2 regions of the Chryseobacterium sp. Mn2064 genome follow, and region 2 is predicted to be linked to the other one. Evidence: riboswitches for the same ligand, from Rfam matches in the RefSeq annotation. Region 2 holds a riboswitch; the other holds the start of a gene.

Region 1 (7,820 bases), on a different contig from region 2:
ATTATGAACCCAATTTTTTATCATTACGATGCTCAAAAAATAACGGCAGGAATCTTACATATTGGTGTAGGAAATTTCCACCGTGCCCATCAGCAGTTTTACACAAATACCTTACTGGAATTTGAAGACCAGAAAAAATGGGGGATTTGCGGAGTATGCCTGCTGCCTTCCGATGAGAAGATCGTTCATGATCTGAGAACTCAGAATTTGAACTATACCCTTACCGTATGTGGAAGAAACGGGAAAGATGAAGTTTACAACATAGGATCATTAAGAGAACTTATCTGGGGAATTGAAGATCCGGAAGCTGTGAAAGAAAAAATTGCCGACAGCAATGTAAAAATAATCACTTTAACCATTACAGAAGGCGGATATAACCTGGATAAGGAAACAGGAGAATTTCTTTTACAGGATGAAAAGATTCAGCATGATCTTCAAAATCCGCAAAGCCCGACCACTGTTTTTGGATTTATAGCAGAAGGGTTGCATCGCAGAAAAATGAAAAATAATGGAGGAATTACAATACTTTCCTGTGATAACCTTCAGCATAACGGTAATACTGCTAAAAGAGCTTTTACAACTTTCATAGAAGCCAGAGACAAGGACCTTGCGGAATGGGTGAAAGAGAATGTTACTTTTCCCAACAGTATGGTTGACCGAATTACTCCTTCCACAACCCCTGAAGATATTGTTCGACTGAACCAGAATAGCGGAGCCAATGATCTCGCGCCCGTTTACTGTGAAGATTTTGCACAATGGGTAATAGAAGACAATTTTATAGCCGGAAGACCTGCCTGGGAAAGAGTAGGAGTAGAGTTTACCGATGATGTGACCGCTTTTGAGAATATGAAGCTAAGCCTTTTAAATGCATCGCACACCCTGTTGTCTTATCCTTCTTTTTTGATGGGATACCGAAAAGTAGATCAAGCTATGGAAAATCGTGATATCGTAAAATTTATCCGCGATTTTATGGATGTCGATATTACTCCTTTTGTTCCTGCGCCAAAGAATACAAATCTTGAAGAATATAAAACAACTCTTATTGAGAGATTCTCCAATCATAGTGTGAGCGATCAGGTAAGCCGTTTATGTTTTGATGGAATTTCAAAATTTCCGGTTTATATTATTCCTAATCTGGATAAAATGATCAAAGCTGATGCAGACCTTACCAGACCTGCTTTTCTGATCGCTTCTTACAGACATTATCTGAAATATAAGACGGATGATAACGGTCATTCTTATGAAACAGCAGAACCATGGCTTACTGCAGATGATGAAACTTTGATCTACAATGATGAACCCCTTGATTTCCTGAAATTATCAGCTTTTAAAGGGACAGATCTTGGAGCTTCACAACAGTTTGTGGATCTGTACATTCGATTGGTAAGCCAGATCAAAAACGAGGGAAGTGCTTCTGTTCTAAAATCAATACTATAATTAACTGCCATGATGATACAATCCGACTTACAGACTTCAGGAGGGAAATCGAATAATCCCGTTCTTCCTTTTGCGATAATCACCTTTATTTACTTTATTGTAGGTTTTTTAACTACGGTGAATGAACAATTGCAGGCTCCTCTGAAATTTACTTTTCTCAGCCATGCGGGAAGCCTTAAAAATACATTCACGACCATGATTACCTTCTTTTTCTTTTTGGGATATCTTCTGAATGGAACATTGGGAAGTAAATGGGTGAATGCATTCGGTTATAAAAATACCATTCTGCGAGGCTTGTTATTTATGATTTCAGGTTTGTTTATGTATCTGTCATCATCGTGGTTTGGATCACAGTTTCCCGATTTGAAATTCAGTATTAAAGATGCTGTCATTCCCTTTGGCTTTCTGATTTTTGTGGTCGGGTCGTATCTGATGGGTACTGCAGCGGCAATTATTCAGGTGGTTGTAAATCCTTATGCGGCATCGTATGAAATGAAAGGCACTCAGCCTGTTCAGCGTCTGAATATTTTAACAGCAATTAACTCGATAGGAACCACTTCAGCACCTTTTTTTGTAACTGTCGTGATGTTCAGTGGAATTTCTATAGAAAGTATTGAGATCAGACAGTTGCTGCTTCCTCTTTCAATGCTTGTCCTTTGTATTCTGGTCATTATTGTAATCACCAAAAAACTTCACCTTCCGGATATTGAAAATACAAGAGCGGTGGGCGGAGAAAAACTGGAAAGAAGCATCTGGTCATTCCGACATTTTGTACTGGGAGTTCTTGCGATTTTCTTTTATGTAGGAACAGAGGTTGCTATTGGAGCAAATATTAATCTTTACGCTTTTGAACTGATGGATTCAGGGCATCCGATCAGCTTCTTTGGAAAGACCGATATTATTATCGGAGGAGTAGACCTTGGAATTCACGCGCTGCTGTCTACATTATATTGGGGTGGATTTTTGGTAGGAAGATCTGTTTCCAGTTTCTTCAATACCATTTCTGCAAGAACACAATTGATTGTCACAACGATTTTGGCAACCATACTGGCTTTAGTTTCTATGATAACGCAGAATCTCTGGTTTCTTGTAGCAATCGGCCTTCTTCATTCTTCGATGTGGAGCTGTATCTACTCTTTATCTATCAAAGGATTGAACAAATACACGTCAAAAGCCTCCGGAATATTTATCTCTGCAGTATTTGGTGGCGCTATTTTTACCCTTATTCAGGGAGGCCTGGCAGATATTTTCGGATCATGGAGATGGACATGGTTTCTTACCGTTATCTGTGAGTTGCTGATGCTGTGTTATGCTTTGTTCGGCTCCAGAATCAGAGAAAAAGATCTTATCAACTGATAGTTATTATTTAAAAAAAACATACCATGATGAAATTAAAATTATTACCTGCTTTTTCCCTTCTTGTTGGTAATCTGTTGCTGAACGCACAGGAGATACATTCTGCTTTACAGCTTAGGAACAGTCACCTCTGGAGAGGGTTGGAGGTTTCTGCGGGATTAATATACACCGGAGATCTCCATTTGGATTCTAAAAATTTTTATGGAGGTTTTTGGGCTGGTGGCAATGTAGATGGTTCTTACAAAGAGTTCAACAACTATATTGGCTACAAAAACAAACATTTGGTGCTGGAACTTTGGGATATCTACAATTTTTCTCCTGGGGCAACGTATAATAATAAAGAATTTTTCAATTATTCTGCTGCGAAAACCGGGAGGTTCTGGGATCTGAGGTCTTATTATACCATCAGTGAGAAATTTCCTCTGATCCTGAGTTGGAATACCGTTGTTTTCGGGAGAGACAGAAACAGTAGCAATACGGAGAATAAATATTCTTCTTTTGTGTCAGGTGAATATCCTGTCTATAAAAAAGAAAATCTGGAAGTAAGGGGACGAGTTGGCTATGGATTTGCACTGAATAACAAGGGTGAAAAAAACAATTTCTTTGCAAAAGAAGCAGGGTTTAATGAAATAAGTCTTATCGTTTCAAAAAGCTTTACCATTGAAGGATATAAAATACCTATCGGAATATGGGGAATGTGGAATCCTGTAAATAATAATGCATTTCTTCAGTTTTCAGTTCAGGCCTATTCATTTTAAAAATAAAATAATTTTCATCTAACGAATTGGAAAACACAAATGATGATAAAAAAGGATACTTGGGGATATGAAGATTTTATCTTATCATTGTCAGAAAGGCGGTGTATTATCCTTGAGTATCTTTAGATTATCAAATTTTAATATATAATTTAATTAATAATGGAAGAAAAAAAACATAAGATAGTCTCTTTTGGAGAAGTTCTTTGGGATATATTTCCGGGAGAGCAGAGAAGAATTGGTGGAGCGCCTTTTAACGTGGTTTATCACCTTTTTAAAATGGGGCTGGATGTAGAGATGATCAGCAGTGTAGGTAATGATGAACTGGGCGGTGAGCTATTACAGAAAATTAATAACTGGCAAATTTCAACAGATCATATTCAGATAACGGATACACATCCTACAAGTACGGTGGTAGCTACTGTGGATGAAAATAATGATGCCCATTATGACATTATAGAAAACGTAGCTTGGGATTTTATCGAAATGACTTCAAAAGACCAAGATTTGGTAACAAATGCAGATGCTTTAGTCTTTGGAACTCTTGCTGCCCGAAATGAGAAAACAAAAAATACATTATTTGAACTGCTTGAATCGGGTACATACAATGTTTTTGATATTAATTTGAGAGAGCCTTATTATGATATCAATATTATCAACGAATTATTACACAAAACCCATCTGGCAAAATTCAATAAAGCAGAATTGAGGATGGTTCTGGATTTCCTAAATAAAGAATACCAGACCGAAGAAGACAGCATTCGGTATCTGCAGGAAAAATTCGAAATTCGGGAGATTATTATTTCTAAGGGAAGCAAAGGGGCTTTATATTGTAGGGATAATGAATTCTATCTTTATCCTACGATACCGGTTGAGGTAAAAGATACTGTAGGTAGCGGAGATTCATTCTTAGCAGGATTTCTTTCCAAAAGAATCGGAAATAAGGCATCTGCTCATGAAATCATGACTCAGGCAGTGTCGCTGGGAGCTTTTATAACTTCACAGGAAGGAGCCTGTCCGGAGTATACCTTAGAAGATTTTGTGAAGTTTAAAGATCTCTATCCTGTTGCTGCACTCAGCTGAGGTCTGCAACAAAAATTATAACAATATCGCCAGAACAGTTGAAGAAGCACTGACCATTGAGCGGCTCCGAATCGGTAAGAAAATATTTTTGTACTTTAGGCACGTATACTGTAGGATTTTTTTAGACAGAATTTCGTCTTGAAATTTCCATTACGTATCAATTTCAAAGTAAAACAAATAACCTTACGACCCAATAACCGATGGAAAGCAACATGAAAGAGCTAACCGATCAGGAGCTGATAGAAAAAGCCAAAAAAGCCAAATCCAGCAAAATAACGAATGCTGTGATCATAGGATTTATGGCTGGTATTTCTGTCTACAGTACAGTGAAAAACGGCTTTGGATTCTTTACTTTTCTCCCTGTTATTTTTCTCCCTTTTGTGATTAATTCAAAAAAAGCGGATCGGGAATTACAGGAAGAGTTAAAATCTAGAAATTTAAAATAATATATCCGCTTGTTGAAAGTTGTGACAGAAGATTCGGCCCATTGCTAAAAGCAATGGGCCGAATCTTTTTTACAGTGTAAAAACTCCCTTAGAAATTATTACTATTTGTGAATGTCAGGCATATGAAAAAATAGGCTTTTTGTTTGTGGTTGTCTGGTTTTTTTTCATCATATCCTATGAATTTAGTAACAAAAAATTAATGTTATTGTCTAAATTATAATGCTCTATTGGTGAATTATTTTTTTTTAATTTAAACATTTACAGGGGGTTATGTTAAAATAATTATTGTTTGCATAAAATCTCTTGGTCGTTTTTATAAAATAACTATATTTACCACCAAGGAGTTCTTAACACCTTCTTTATCAACCGAAAATGGTTGCACTTAGCTGTGTATTAAAAGGGAATCGTGTGCAAATCACGAACTGTCGCGCAACTGTAAGTAACATATAGGTTTTTATCAAAATAGAGGTCCACTGTATACCTGGTTATATGGGAAGGACGATAAAAACTGTTACAAGTCAGGAGACCTGCCTATTTCGAATTGACGATGCTTTCGCGGTCTGAAGCTTATAGTCAGGTATGATACGATATGGATAACAGTTTGGTAAAAATCTTTTGTTATTTTGTGAGATGAGTTTTTAGTGGAGCAGTACGCTCTTTTATTACACTGTCTTGTACCGTATTTTCCTTTCCCATATTTTTCTTCCCACACAGGCATTGTGAAGTTTATCAGGAACTTTTTATAAGGATTTATCAATGTAAAAAGTTAAAAAATGTACCCATCCGATCTTGATTATACATGCAGAAGTTATAGCCTTTACCACACTCAGGCTTATACGGGAATATTTTTATCACATTCAAAACTTCAGGAAACGGTCCAAACGCATCAGTCTTCTTCTGAGCATTTTATTTCTGTTATCAGGATATCACGTCCGGATAGCTATTGCCGTGACTATTTTTCATTAACGAACAAATTTCAACTAAACAATAAATATTAAAATGACTAAAAGTGAAAGTTTGAAGTCTCCGGGTAGTAAATTCCGGGAGGCCATGCAAAAAGAAAGTCCACTTCAGATCGTTGGAACTATCAATGCCAATCATGCATTACTCGCTCAGCAGGCTGGTTTCAATGCAATTTATCTTTCCGGCGGTGGGGTAGCTGCGGGTTCCTTAGGAATTCCGGATTTGGGAATTACGACTCTTGAAGATGTTTTAATAGATGTTCAGCGCATTACCAATGTCTGCGACTTGCCATTGATGGTAGATGTAGATACAGGATTTGGTCCTTCTGCATTTAATGTAGCCAGAACCGTAAAGTCTTTGATAAAGGCAGGAGCAGCTGCATTGCACATTGAAGACCAGGTAGGTGCAAAACGATGTGGGCACCGCCCAGGTAAAGAAGTGGTAAGCAAGGATGAAATGGTTGACAGGTTAAAAGCTGCTGCCGATGCCCGTACTGATGAAAATTTCGTTATTGGAGCCAGAACAGATGCTTTCGCTAATGAAGGTCTTGAAAAAACATTAGAAAGAGCCATTGCCTACAAAGAAGCAGGAGCAGATTTCATTTTTGCAGAAGCAGTTCCGGATTTGAGCTTTTACCAAAAATTTGTAGACGCTACAGGAATTCCGGTTTTGGCTAACATCACTGAATTCGGAATGATTAAAATGTATACCGTTGAAGAATTGAAGAATGCAGGCGTAGGATTGATTCTTTATCCGCTTTCTGCTTTCCGTGCAGCCAATAAAGCCGCTCAAAATGTATATGAACACCTCCGAAAAGACGGAACTCAAGCCAATGTATTGGATACAATGCAGACCAGAGAAGAACTCTACAAAAGCATTGGATATTATGACTATGAACAAAAATTAGATAACCTTTTTAAACAAAATTATTGATATGTCGACGAGCACTGAACCAACATTTAAACCTAAAAAAAGCGTTGCGCTTTCAGGGGTAACAGCTGGTAATACAGCACTTTGCAGCGTAGGGAAAAGTGGAAATGATCTCCATTACAGAGGATATGACATCCTGGATCTGGCAGAAAAAGCAGAATTTGAAGAAGTGGCTTACCTGTTGATATACGGTCAGTTACCAACAGCAGCACAGCTGAAAAACTATAAAGCAAAATTAAAATCTTTAAGAGGATTACCACATTCCGTAAGAAATATACTTAAAAGTATCCCTGCCGCAGCTCACCCAATGGACGTAATGCGTTCCATGGTATCCGCAATCGGAAGTATCCAGCCGGAAAAAGACGATCATAATATTGCGGGAGCCAGAGATATTGCAGACAAACTGTTGGCATCATTTGGATCAGGATTATTGTATTGGTATCACTATACCCACAATGGTAAAGAAATCGATGTAGAAACAGATGACGATACGATTGGTGGACACTTCCTACATCTGTTACACGGCAAAAAAGCACCGGATTCATGGGTAAAGGCAATGGAAATTTCTCTTAACCTTTATGCCGAGCATGAATTTAATGCTTCCACCTTTACAGCACGTGTTATTGCAGGAACGGCATCCGATTTTTATTCTTGTATCACAGGGGCAATTGGGGCTTTAAGAGGTCCAAAACACGGAGGAGCCAATGAAGTAGCCTTTGAAATCCAGAGCCGTTATCAGTCTCCTGACGAAGCAGAAGCAGATATTCGCCAACGTATTGCCAATAAAGAAGTGATTATTGGATTCGGACATCCTGTATACACTATTTCAGATCCAAGAAACGTTGTGATC
Region 2 (7,820 bases):
TTTAATAAAAAAATAATACTTCAATAGGTGATTATGCGTTATCGGCGATTTAATATCAATTACTTCCATAGCATTTTGTGATCCTTATTATGATTCGTATTTTTGTTGTCAATTAAAAAACACCTAAATCATTTACTATTACTATGAATATTTTAAATAAGTATAGGCATTTTTCAGCTTTTATGCTTCTGGGCCCCCTGTGTTTTGCGCAATATCAGTTTGAAATTAAAGATGCCTCCAAGAATTACAGTGCCGTTGTTCAGATAGAAGATTGCATGGATGGACGTTGTGGCGGCAAAGGAACCGTAGAATTATTTGATAATAAGAACACCAAAGTTCAGACATTTACTTCTGATGATTTGATTGTTTATCTCGCTGAGAACAGAAAACTCTTATCGGGAAAAATGAATTCATTAACGAAGGAAGAAAGTCCTATTGTCATCAATGATTTTAATTTTGACGGTACCGAAGATATCGCAATACGAAACGGCAATAGAGGAAACTATAACGGTGCGTCTTATGATGTATATGTGTTCAATAGTACCCAGTTAAGTTTTGTAAAAAGTAAAGAGCTTACAGAATTAGCCTCCAATGCTTTGGATATGTTTGATGTAGATTCTCAACGCAAACGCCTCATTTCTTACGGAAAATCGGGATGCTGCAATATTTTTACCATAGAATATACCGTTATTCCTAATAAAGGACTGGATAAGGTTCTGGTAAAAGAAGAAGACAAAACGGAAGAAGATCGGGTAAAAGTAACCATCAAAGAAAAAATAAAAGATAAATGGGTAACCAGAAAGAAGGTATACTCATTAGAAGAATATAATAAAGAAAAGTAAGATGAAGATTCAGAAAGAGATTGATTTTATTCTGGCAGTAGATGCTTTGAAGAATGTACAGCGAAGAAATTATAATGCCGACGACTCCAGAAGAGAAAACACTGCAGAACATTCCTGGCAGATTGTTATTTTGGCGCAAATCCTTTATCCGTATGCCAAAAACAGAGAAAATATCGATCTGTTGAGAGTAATAAGAATGCTTTCAATCCACGATCTGGTAGAAATAGAAGCCGGTGATACTTTCCTTTTTGACGAAAAAGCAATGGTAGGTAAATTCGAAAGGGAAAAAATTTCTGCACAGAAGATTTTCGGAATCCTTGATGAGCCGTTGCGAACAGATTTTTTCAATTTATGGCTTGAATTTGAAGAAGAAAAAACTACTGATGCCATATTTGCATGTTCTATCGACAGAATTATGCCGTTTATCCTAAATTCTCATACTTCGGGAAAAAGCTGGACAGAAGCTGGAGTTACAGAAAAACAAATCAGAAATATGCTTGAAAACGCAATCAAAAGAGCATCTGATGAAATGGGAGAAGCTTTTGATGTATTGTTGGCCAGAAGTCTGGAAACGGAAAAAGTGGCGAAATAAGAATTATATATAAACATTGCTCAGTATCTGGGCAGTGTTTTTTTATACAAAATATATAGAATAATTCTTCAATTTGATAAAAGAATTAATCAAAAACCAAATGCCATAAAAATTCTGGAAATCTAAAGCTGTACTCTGGAAACCGTAGAGAAAACTGTCAACTTCTGGAATAATTATGGCAAAAAAATCAAATTTATAGTATTTGGATTGGTTTTTTGAATTCGTCAATAGCTACGAAAGTGAAATCTCCTACAATTGCTTTCTCTCTTTCATAAGAATACATTTGTTCTGTAAAAATTTCCACATTAACTTTCATACTGGTTTTTCCAACGTAAGAAACTTTTCCGATCAGCTCTACAATAGTTCCAGCAGGAATCGGCTTTTTAAAATCGATCTTGTCGCTGCTTACCGTTACCACTCTTTTTCTTGCAAAACGGGTAGCTGTGATGAAGGCAACTTCATCCATCAGCTGCATTGCTGTACCTCCGAAAAGAGTATCATAATGGTTGGTTGTGTTAGGAAAAACCGCTTTAAAGATTCTTGTTTCGGATGTTTCAATTCTTTCTTCTGTCGTCATATTTCATTATTAATTAAAGCGAAATGAAATTGTATCAAAACAACAGAATAATGACAGGAATCTTAGAAATCCCTGAAACAATCCATCAGATCAACAAACTTCAGATCGCGAAAGTTTTTTGTTTAAGAAATAGGCAGGTCTCCTGACTTGTAACATCTTTTATCTCCTTCCCATGCCCCGCACAGTGGATCTTTGATAAAGATTACAGTTACTTACAGTTGCGCGACAGTCCGTGATTTTCACACGGTTCCCTTTTAATTTGCGGTTAGGCAAAACCAATTTCTATGATGAATAAGCGTTACACTTTTTCGGGTGCAAAAATAATGAATTTATTCCGGATTATGATAAATAATCTGACTGATTACTCTTCCTTTTTTGATGGTCCAAAGAGTTGTGTATCTGTTCTCTCCTGTACCATTGATCATGTAAAGAAAAATGTTATCATTATCAAGAGCTGTTACCCCAACATTCTCAAAATCCATTGTAGGCTGGAACATATTTTTAATGGCTTCTCTTACAAAGACAGAACCTCTTCCCGGTTGCTGTACTCTGATAGATTTGATTTCCGTCATCCCTTCAGGAAGATCATTGCCAATTCCCCATGGTTTTACTTTATCAATAGTAAGAAGTTTTCCTTCAGCATCTTTTTCCTTTTTACGATATCCGGCGTTGGAAGGGTAGACGTCAATAACGACTTTGCTTCTTTGAGCTGTTGGGATCTTCGGGTCAGAATTGTCTGTGAAAATAAGTGACCTTCCGTTTTTAGATTTGGAAGGAGTATAAGCAGGAAGCTGATCAATATAAGCAATACGCTCTTTATTTACCATTCCTTCTTTATCAAGAGTTTCATAACGTACAAAAGGTTTATCGTCATCCTGCTTTTCAGGATATTTGATCCAGATCCATTCTGTTTCTCCGGGAGCTGGTTTTACATAAACAAAAACATCTCCTTTACGCATACGGATCTTATCTACGATTTTTCTGTAATTATCCTTATGTACACGTACATTGGCATATCCTTCTTCTGCTTTTACCACTCCAAAAGGAACTTTATTCTGGCCTTTAACAAAAGCTAAAGAAAAAATACTGAAAGCGGACAGATAAAATGCTTTGTTTATGAAAGTCATCATGAAAATTTTTTGATCCTTCAAATATATAAATTAAATGCTGTTCGGAAGATAATTATATTGACGGAGTTCCTGTAAGTTTTGTATGGGCTTTAAATATCCACTAGAAAGCAGATATATTTTATCCGCGATATCTACCACATCCTGATAATGATGATCAGAGATAATGAATCCTTTGTTTTTTGCCTGTGAACGGATGATCGCTTTTAATTCATCAATAATCTTGGGAGAAAGACTGTTAAAGGGCTCATCCAGCAATACAAAATCAGCTTGGGAATAGGTGAGAAGCATTACTTCGATCATTCTCAGTTCTCCGGAAGACAAATTTCTGGGTTTTTCATTCAGAAATGGTGAAAGAAGTTGAGAATGCAGAAGTTGATCCGCATATTCCCGGTTACAGAAAAGATGAATCAGTTTTGTTAATTTTTCACTTTTAGGTAGAAAAGAATGTTGTGGCAGATAAGCAATTCTGTTTTTTCGGTCGGAGATATTTCTCAATACCTGATCATTCCATTTTATAAACTGGGTATCACTTCCAAGAACGCCGGAAATAATTTTAAGAAGAGTAGATTTTCCGGAACCGTTTCTTCCCAGTATACCGGCTATATTTCCAACTTTACACTCTAGATAGATATCCTGCAGTATTTTTTGATCATTGAAAGATTTGGTAATACTGTCAATATGGAGTCTGCTCATACAAATGCCATTATAGTTTTTACGATTAGACTGAAAGATAAAGTAAATCCCCAAAGAAACAATTTTGAAAATCCAAAATGATAGTAGAACAGATACTCATTTTTAAGCCTTACTTCATATATAAAATAATGAAGCATTGGAAGAAGTAAAAGAAAACTCAGTCCAAAAGTTTCTACTTTAAAAGGAGACAGCAATGAAAATAGCAAAGAAAAAAGAACAGAGGGAATGATAAGTTTTTTATAAAAAATCCAAAGGATGGTAAGCTGTTTCATGTTTTGAATGGAATAATTAAAATATTTAATAAAAATAAACTATTGTTATAGGAATTTATGCTATTTTTTATCAATTTTTTTTAAACTAATAATTATGACCAAAAAACTACTTTTGGGTTCCTTGCTTTTATTGGGAGCTATTTCTACGTATCAATCTAAAAATGTTGAGGAAACAATAATGATCAAAAATGTATTTATTGTTCCCACTAATGTATTGGTTTCTAATATCACCACGACTTCAGCAAAGGTAAGCTGGGATCCTATTCCCGGTTCTTCAAATTTTACCATAAGAATTAAACCTGTTAGTGCGGGTTCATGGCTCTCTATACCAGTAATGAATGCCAACAGTTTTGATCTTACCAATCTTCAAGCTTGTACAGCTTACATGGTACAGGTAATGGATAACGCTTCTGGAGATATGTCATCTTCTGTTACTTTCTATACTTCACTCAATTATTGCAGTGCTGCATTTACAGATTCGGGGTTGTTGCATATTTCAAATGTTACAGTAAACTCAACGGGAATTTCGAATCCTATGGTAAGTAATTCCGGAGCGTCCAATTATACAGATTACAGAACCGATCCCAACCGTAGGATAAAATTGAACGTAGGAAGTATGGGAAATAATATTTCTGTAACTCATACATGGATAGGAACTCCGGGTACAACCACTGTAACAGCGTGGATTGATTTTAACGGAAACGGTGTTTTTGAATCCAGTGAAAGAATGATGATTGCCAATAACGTTACGCAAACCTCTCAGTCTGTATTTTCTGTTCCCGGCTATCCGATATTACCCAGTTCGGTTATTGGCGGATGTGGTGTTGTAATGCGTGTCATTTCCAGTCAAACTTTGCCAGGTAGTGCTTGTGGCACCTTTACCTATGGAGAAGTCGAAGATTATGGAGTAGATTTTTTAGATCCCCTTCTTGCAGTACAAGAGCCTGGAAAATTTCATCAGCCGGAAATTTATCCTAATCCGGCTTCAGACGTTTTAAATATTTCAGGAATCTCAGATGCTGTGAATTTCGAAATTTACAATGCAGTTGGCCAGAAAGTAGGTGAGGGGAAAGTTTCAAACCATCAGGTAAATCTGCAGCACTTATCTAAAGGGATTTATTATATTCAGTTAAAGAATAAGGAGAATACAACCCGTTTGAAATTTATTAAAAAATAAGAGACGTCTAATATTTATGTTACCTAAATGATAAAAAAAGAGAGTACTTATAAGGTACTCTCTTCCTATTTGCGAATCAATTTTAATTGATTTTTTTCAATGTGTTAAATTCTTTCTAACTCATCCGAATCAATGGTCGTTTTGAAAGTTCCGTAGTTCACAATCACCTTGTTTCTGGAGATTTTTTCAATCGTTCCTACACTGGTGCTTCCTGTAATACGAACGCGCTGCCCTACTTTCATCCAGATCGCACGGTCTGTTTTGCGTTGCTCTTCCAGTTTTTCATTGGTTTCTGCAATTTTTTCGATGACTTCCTCTTTTTTCAGCTGTTGAGTGATCTTTCTTTTAACCACCTGAAGGCGTTTGGATTCATCTTTGTCAGCTCCAATTTTTCTGAATTTTTCCTGTTCCAGAAGTTTTACAAAGTCTTTCACAACGTCCTTTCTGGATTTTCCTTTGGTATAGCTGTCTATGAAAGCCTCAATTTTGTTTCCAAACTGAAGTTTGCGATGTTCCTCTTCATACAGTTTCTGGAAATTGAAAAGCTTTTGCTGAAGCTGATCATTCAGTTTCTGAAGGTTATCACGCTTATCTTCTACAGATTCTTTTCTTTCGGCAAGATCAGATTTCAGTTTTTCAACTTCAAACTTTTCCTGTTGCAGTTTTACAATGGTTTTATCCAGATTCACAATATCATGCTCTACTTTTTTCTTCGCAGAATGGATAATAAATCTTGGAATTTTGTTCTTTTCCGCCACTTCAAAAGTAAAGGAACTTCCTGCTTGTCCTACTTCCAGCTTGTACATGGGTTCCAGCGTTTCCTCATTGAAAAGCATAGCCGCATTTTGGGCATTAGGAAGCTGCTCTATAACCAGTTTTATATTGGTGTAGTGAGTGGTAATAATGGCAAAACTCTTTTTGTCATAGAAAAACTCCATGAAGCTTTCCGCCAAAGCACCTCCCAATTCAGGATCAGAACCTGTTCCAAATTCATCAATCAGTAAGAGCGTGTCAGAATCTGCCTCACGGATAATTCCTGACATTTTCTTCAATCTTGATGAATAGGTGGATAAATGGTTTTCAATGGATTGATTATCACCGATATCGGTCATGATCTTCTCAAAGAAAAACATCTCAGATTTTGGATGAACAGGGACCAGAATACCACTTTGAATCATCAGCTGTAACAAACCAACAGTTTTCAACGTAATAGACTTTCCACCGGCATTCGGTCCGGAAATACATATAATTCTGTTATGTTCCGTTAAAGCAAGAGTTTGTGGATGAATGGTCTTATTCTCTACCTTATTTCTAAGCCATAATAAAGGGTGAAAGGCATCCTTCAGCCTTAAGGTCTTATGACGGTTAATTTTCGGAAGAACACCATTAATCTGGTCTGCAAACTTGGCTTTCGCTCTGGTGAGATCAAGGTCAAAAATATAGACCTGATACCTCCAAAGCTGAGGTTGAAACTCGGCCAGTTCAGCAGTCAGTTTTCTAAGAACTTTGTCAATTTCTTTTTTCTCCTCCTCTTCATTTTCACGAAGCTTGAAGTAATGCTTTACAACGCTGTCGGGCTGGATATACGTGATAGAACCAGTTTTTGAAATTCCTAAGGTTCGTCCCGGAACTCTTTTTTTAAATCCTGATTTTACAGCCAGAACCCTCTGATCGTCAATAATTGTTTCCCGGATATCATCCAAAAAGTCACTCTGTCCATACGTGGTAAGGGCGCGGTTGAAATTTTCCTGAATGGCTTTTTTGGCAAGTTGGATTTCTGTTCTCAAACCCTTTAAAGCTGGAGAAGCTTCACTTTTTACTTCTCCAAAACGGTTGAAAACTTTATCTACTTTCTCAATAATCTCTTTTCTGAATTCCAGTACCGAAGCTTCACCCATTAAAGTAGGGAAGGTTTCCGGCATAGAGGGAAAGAACTTTTGCAGTTTTCCGATCTGTTCCGTGATGGATTTGATTTTGATGAAAGCATTGTTTTCTAAGCGGTAATTTTCGATCAGCATCAGTTTCAGCTCACTTTCGATATCTTCATATTCATCAAACGGAATCGCATTTGAACTTTCAAAACTCGACAGATATTCTGACGTTTTTTTTAAAGAAAGTTCCGCCTCGTCTATATCCATTGGACGAAGTTGAAGAATTTTTTCTCTTGTTTTCGGAGAATACGCAAATGGGGAGATTTCCGCGAGCAATTGCGGAAACTCTAATTCGTCTAAATCTTCTTTATCTATATACACACTGCAAATTTAGTGAGAATTTTGATTATTCCGTATATTTGAGCGATTTACAAATACTATCCATGAAACAATTATTCATTATTCTCCTTTTTCTATCGGCAGGAGCCCAGGCTCAGGTTAAAAAACATGGAGGGAAAAAAATAGAAAAAAGAACGGTTCTCAGGAAAAATAAAAAATCTATAGTAAAGAATTTCAGAGATAAAGAAGAAAAGAGAATCATTGATCTCAGCCAGCAAAATGATGGTCCCAGAAAAGAAATCGTAAAAAAGAGCAGTGCTTCTAAAG

The links. A riboswitch is a leader RNA that binds a small molecule or an ion and turns the genes downstream of it on or off. The one in region 2 is predicted to bind cobalamin.
Region 1: another riboswitch for cobalamin. It lies ahead of prpB (methylisocitrate lyase); the one in region 2 lies ahead of ACL9RH_RS11345 (acyl-CoA thioesterase).

Annotation. Positions count from the first base shown of each region.
Region 1 is NZ_JBMOUE010000001.1:749,587-757,406, forward strand. It holds gene ACL9RH_RS03225 (mannitol dehydrogenase family protein) at 4-1,437, shown strand; gene ACL9RH_RS03230 (MFS transporter) at 1,447-2,793, shown strand; gene ACL9RH_RS03235 (hypothetical protein) at 2,820-3,551, shown strand; gene ACL9RH_RS03240 (carbohydrate kinase family protein) at 3,711-4,631, shown strand; gene ACL9RH_RS03245 (hypothetical protein) at 4,844-5,077, shown strand; cobalamin riboswitch at 5,434-5,626, shown strand; gene prpB (methylisocitrate lyase) at 6,077-6,973, shown strand; gene prpC (bifunctional 2-methylcitrate synthase/citrate synthase) at 6,975-7,820, shown strand, end outside.
Region 2 is NZ_JBMOUE010000002.1:934,321-942,140, reverse strand. It holds gene ACL9RH_RS11355 (XAC2610-related protein) at 144-842, shown strand; gene ACL9RH_RS11350 (HD domain-containing protein) at 844-1,434, shown strand; gene ACL9RH_RS11345 (acyl-CoA thioesterase) at 1,628-2,011, opposite strand; cobalamin riboswitch at 2,127-2,306, opposite strand; gene ACL9RH_RS11340 (hypothetical protein) at 2,341-3,141, opposite strand; gene ACL9RH_RS11335 (ATP-binding cassette domain-containing protein) at 3,172-3,834, opposite strand; gene ACL9RH_RS11330 (hypothetical protein) at 3,831-4,106, opposite strand; gene ACL9RH_RS11325 (GEVED domain-containing protein) at 4,201-5,283, shown strand; gene ACL9RH_RS11320 (endonuclease MutS2) at 5,388-7,535, opposite strand; gene ACL9RH_RS11315 (hypothetical protein) at 7,598-7,820, shown strand, end outside.